DNA from 2 places in the Streptomyces roseofulvus genome. Region 1 is predicted to be linked to the other one. Evidence: riboswitches for the same ligand, from Rfam matches in the RefSeq annotation. Region 1 holds a riboswitch; the other holds the start of a gene.
The links. A riboswitch is a leader RNA that binds a small molecule or an ion and turns the genes downstream of it on or off. The one in region 1 is predicted to bind cyclic di-AMP.

Region 1 (2,373 bases):
GATGCTGATCAACCTGGTGGTGCGGCGCAGCGGGGAGCGGCTGGCGTCGGCGCGGGTGATCGCGGAGGCCGCGCAGCGGGCGGTGCTGCCGATGCCGGCGGAGCGGATCGCGGGGCTCCAGTGCGCGGCCCGGTACGAGGCGGCGCAGGCGGACGCGTTCATCGGCGGCGACCTGTTCGCGGTGCAGGACTCCCCGCACGGGGTGCGGCTGGTGGTCGGGGACGTACGGGGCAAGGGCATGGACGCGGTGGAGGCGGTGGCCGTCGTCATCGGCGCCTTCCGGGAGGCGGCCGAGCAGGAGGCGACCCTGGAAGGGGTGGCGCAGCGGCTCGAACGCGCGCTCACGCGGGAGGGGGCCCGGCGCGAGGGGCTGGACGCCTTCGAGGGGTTCACGACCGCGGTGCTCGCCGAGATCCCGCGCGAGGGGGAGAGCGTCCGCCTTGTGAACCGGGGGCATCCGCCGCCGCTGCTGCTGTTCGGGGACGGGCGCCTGGAGACGATCGAGCCGACCGAGCCGGCGCTGCCGCTCGGGATGGGGGAGCTGTCGGTCTGGCCGGACCGGGCCGACGAGCGGGCGTACCCGCCGGGCGCGACGCTGCTCTTCTTCACCGACGGCCTGTCGGAGGCGCGGGACGCGTACGGCGTCTTCTACGATCCGGCGGCGCGGCTCGCGGGGGCGGTCTTCCCGGGGCCGCAGGAGCTGCTCGACGCGCTCGTCGACGACGTGCGGCGGCACACCGGCGGGCGGTCGACCGACGACATGGCGCTGCTCGCGGTGAGCCGGCCGGCGGCCGGGGCCCCGGAGCGGCGGCGGACGATGCCGGTGGTGCCGCCCGGGCCGGCGGGCTGACGGGACCGGGCCGGCCCTCACCGTCCGTGGTCGGGAGATGCCTCAGCGATAACAATTGACATAACGTCAGATTCTCGGGGCGTGCCGGGACCTCACTGAAGGGGGGTCAACTCGGGCGAATCCCTGCCAATTCAATGAATGATCAAGAGGAACGGCTTGGAATCGGACCACCGTGTCTATTAACGTTCGATAACGCAGCGCGGTCGTCCCAGCCGTCGCAAGAGGCGGCTCCGTGCGCACGTGCCGAATCCCGAAAGGGAACCGGGGAACCATCCCTTGGGGTGAATCGGGCCCCTCGCACCCCCCGTGCGAACACGCCCGTAGGAGACCTTCCTGCTCCGAACCCGTCAGCTAACCCGGTAGGCGAGAAGGAAGGAAAGGAGCGCGCCCCCGTGGCGTCCAACACCCCCGTACCCGGAGCCCCCTTCGACCCCTTCGGCGGCCCGGGTGCCGTCGGCGCGGACGACCCGGCCGGCGCAGTGTCGGGCGCGAGCGCGTACGACACCGCCTCCTTCACCCCCGCTCCCGGGGAGTGGAACCCGACCGAGGGCTCCCTGCGCGCCGAGAGCCGCGCCGGCGGCCGGCACCGGGTCGTGAAGCAGCGCTCCAACTTCGCCCGCTCCTCCACCGTCCTCGGCGTCGGCGTCATCGCCGCCGTCGGCGCGGGCGGCCTCGCCACCGCGCAGGAGAAGCCCCCGGTCGCGATCTCGCTCCCGGACCTCCCCGACCTGGGCCTCCCGGACGCCCACGACCTGCCCGGCGTCGGCGCCCTGCTGCCCGGCGGCGAGGAGACCACCGAGACGCAGGACTCCGCGCCGGTCGCCACCGGCGGCGCGGCCGCGAAGCCGCTCACCTCGATCACGTACACCGCCCCGGCCGACACCGCCGCCTCCGGCACCGCCGCCGCGGAGCGCACCGCCTCCGCCGCCGACGCCGGCGAGGCCCTGCGCGCCCGCATCCTCCAGCAGGCCGAACAGCAGCAGCAGGCCGCCGTCGACGCCGAGAAGCTGGCCGCCGAGAAGGCCGCCGCCGAGAAGGCCGCGGCGGACGCCGCCGCCCAGGCCGAGGCCGCCGCCAAGGCCGAGGCCGAGGCGAAGGCCAAGGCGGAGGCGGAAGCCGAGGCGAAGCGACTCGCCGAGGAGAAGGCCGAGGCCGAGCGGATCGCCGCCGAGAAGGCCGAGGCCGAGCGGCTCGCCCAGCTGGCCGCCAGCTACTCGATGCCGCTCTCCTCGTACACGCTCACCTCCACCTACATGCAGTCCGGCTCGATGTGGTCCTCCGGCTACCACACGGGCCTCGACTTCGCCGCCCCCACCGGCACCCCGCTCAAGGCGGTGCACGGCGGCACCATCACCTCCGCCGGCTGGTCGGGCTCGTACGGCTACCGGATCGTCCTGCAGCTGGAGGACGGCACCGAGATCTGGTACTGCCACCTCTCCTCCATGACCGTCGCCGCCGGCCAGACCGTCGGCACCGGCGAGACCATCGGCCGCGTCGGCGCCACCGGCAACGTCACCGGGCCC
Region 2 (2,373 bases), 3.3 Mb from region 1:
GCGGCAGCGGCCGGCACAGCCCCAGGAACCGGGCGGTGGCCGCCGCGCTGAACGGGGCGGGGCTCGGGACGCTCCTCTTCGACCTGCTCACGGAGGCCGAGGCGGCCGACCGGGCACGGGTCTTCGACACCCCGCTGCTCGCCGAACGGCTGGCCAGGGCCTCCGCCTGGGCGGCCGCGTGGCCCGAGACCGCGGCGCTGCCGCGGGGCTACTTCGGGGCGAGCACGGGCGCGGCCGCCGCGCTGTGGGCGGCGGCCGCGCCGGGCGACGACGTGGCCGCCGTGGTGTCCCGGGGCGGCCGGCCCGATCTGGCGGGGGAGCGGCTCGCCGCGGTGCGGGCGCCGACCCTGCTGATCGTCGGCGGGAGCGACTCCCTGGTCCTCGACCTCAACCGGCGTGCCCAGGAGCTGCTGCGCTGCGAGAGCCGGCTGGAGGTCGTGGCCGGCGCCGGCCACCTCTTCGAGGAGCCCGGCGCCCTGGAGGAGGTGGCGGAGCTGGCCACCGCCTGGTTCACCGGCCGCTTCGGGCCGGCGGCCGGCGGGGACGGTCAGTAGGCGCCGTTGACGTTGTCGATGGAGCCGTACCGGTCGGCCGCGTAGTTGCAGGCGGCGGTGATGTTCGCGACGGGGTCGTACGGGTCGAGCGAGGTGCCCGGCACGTGGTACGCCGCGAAGGTCGGGTCGATGACCTGGAGCAGGCCCTTGGAGGGGGTGCCCTTGACGGCGTTCGAGTCCCACAGGTTGATGGCGCGGGGGTTGCCGGAGGACTCGCGCATGACGTTGCGGAGGATGCCGTCGTACGAGCCGGGGATGCCGTAGCGGGCCATGACGTCGAGCGACTCGCGGATCCAGCCGTCGAGGTTGTCGGCGTACCGGGTGGCGGCGGCGGGCGCGGCCGTCACGGCGGCGGGCCGCGCCTGGGGCTGGGCCGCCCGGGTCTGGACGGCGGGGGTCGCGGTGCGGTTCGCGGAGCGGCTCGCCCGTTCGGCGGAACCGGCGGAGGCGGGCTTCGCGGTGCTCTTGCGGGCCTTCTTCTCCGGCGCCGGAGCGACCTTGGCGGAATCCCGACGAATCGTCAGTTCGAGGCCCGGGTGAATGAGTGACGGATTGTCACCGACGGCCGTCTTGTTCGCCCGGTAAAGCGCCTTCCAGCCGCCCTGAATTCCCTTTCGCTGGGCGATCAGGGAAAGCGAGTCGCCCTTCACCACGGTGTACGCGCGGGTGGCGGCCGGCGCGGTGGGAGCGGCCGTGGCGGCCTGCGCGGCGGCGGTGGTCCCGGCGGTGGGAGCGGCGACGGCGGCGGCCGGTGCGGCGGCCCGCGCGACGGGCTCGGCGCCGGCGGTGGCGGGGACGACCAGGGGCAGGGCGAGGGCGACTCCGCCGGTGCCCGCGAAGGCGAGACCTCGGGAGACGGGGCGGCGTCGGGGGCGGCGGTGCTTGCCGTGAGCGGGCATGACGGTTTCCTCTCCGGCGCCTGCGAGGTGAGCTGTCGGGTTCGGACGGGAGGTGTCCGGCCGCGCGCACGCGGCTTCACCCCGAGCCGTTCCGGAGGTCCGGACCGGCGGTGTGGTGGGTCCCCCGCTCCTGCCGTCGGGTGCAATGGGAGGTCTTTCGGGCGGTGGCAGGATTCGGCGGTCCGCCCGAATGGAGGTGACCGTAGGCGAGAAATGCGGCGGGGAACAAGACGCGTAAACGCGGGAAGGGGAAAGGGAAAGATCGCCGGGCCGGAATTCAAGATCGCGCGGCGCCGCGGTCGTCCCGGAATCCCTTGCGCCGTGCGGATTCTGACGGGAGGGGGCGTGCGGGGGACGGGGGGAAAGTGAGTCGCGTCACGGGGTGTGCAATGTCCGAATAGGGCGTCTGATTCCTTTCGCGGAACAGTGCGTGGTAATGCCCGAGGGTGGGGGTGACATGCGAGGCGCGTTCGCCGCAAAGCGGACATTCATCGCCAATGATGGGGGAATGTCCTCACCTGTCCCGCTTTCCCTCGCTCTGCCGGACTCCGCCCCGGACCCCGACGCCCTCGACCGCGAGGCGGCCCGGCTCTACGAGAGCGCCGCCTGGGAGCGGCTGCTCGCGCCCGTGCCGGCCGACCCGGACCCCGCGCCGGCCGCGCCGGAGCCTGCCCCCGAGGCGTGGCGAAGGCTGCTCTCCGCCCCCGTCGACCGGCTCGTGGCCGAGGCGCTCGACGCGCTGCCGGCGGCCCCGCCCGCCGAACGCCCGCTGCCCGGCAGGATCGGGGCCGCGCTCCCGGACCGGCTGCACGCCTGGCGCCGGATCGGCAGCCCGGACGTCCGCCCCTCCGTCCACCTGGCGTACGCCCGCCGGGTCCTGACCGAGTGGGGCTGGCAGAACACCCCGTACAAGCTGCGGG

Region 2: linked by a shared signal. The riboswitch ahead of ABFY03_RS35260 (LysM peptidoglycan-binding domain-containing protein) and the one ahead of ABFY03_RS20125 (M23 family metallopeptidase) in region 1 are both predicted to bind cyclic di-AMP.

What each region holds. Positions count from the first base shown of each region.
Region 1 covers NZ_BAAAWE010000001.1:4,372,751-4,375,123, forward strand. Annotated here, with positions in the region: gene ABFY03_RS20120 (PP2C family protein-serine/threonine phosphatase) at 1-850, shown strand, start outside; cyclic di-AMP (ydaO/yuaA leader) riboswitch at 1,082-1,231, shown strand; gene ABFY03_RS20125 (M23 family metallopeptidase) at 1,243-2,373, shown strand, end outside.
Region 2 covers NZ_BAAAWE010000001.1:7,651,611-7,653,983, forward strand. Annotated here, with positions in the region: gene ABFY03_RS35255 (phosphoribosyltransferase family protein) at 1-554, shown strand, start outside; gene ABFY03_RS35260 (LysM peptidoglycan-binding domain-containing protein) at 548-1,453, opposite strand; cyclic di-AMP (ydaO/yuaA leader) riboswitch at 1,456-1,615, opposite strand; gene ABFY03_RS35265 (DUF6197 family protein) at 1,962-2,373, shown strand, end outside.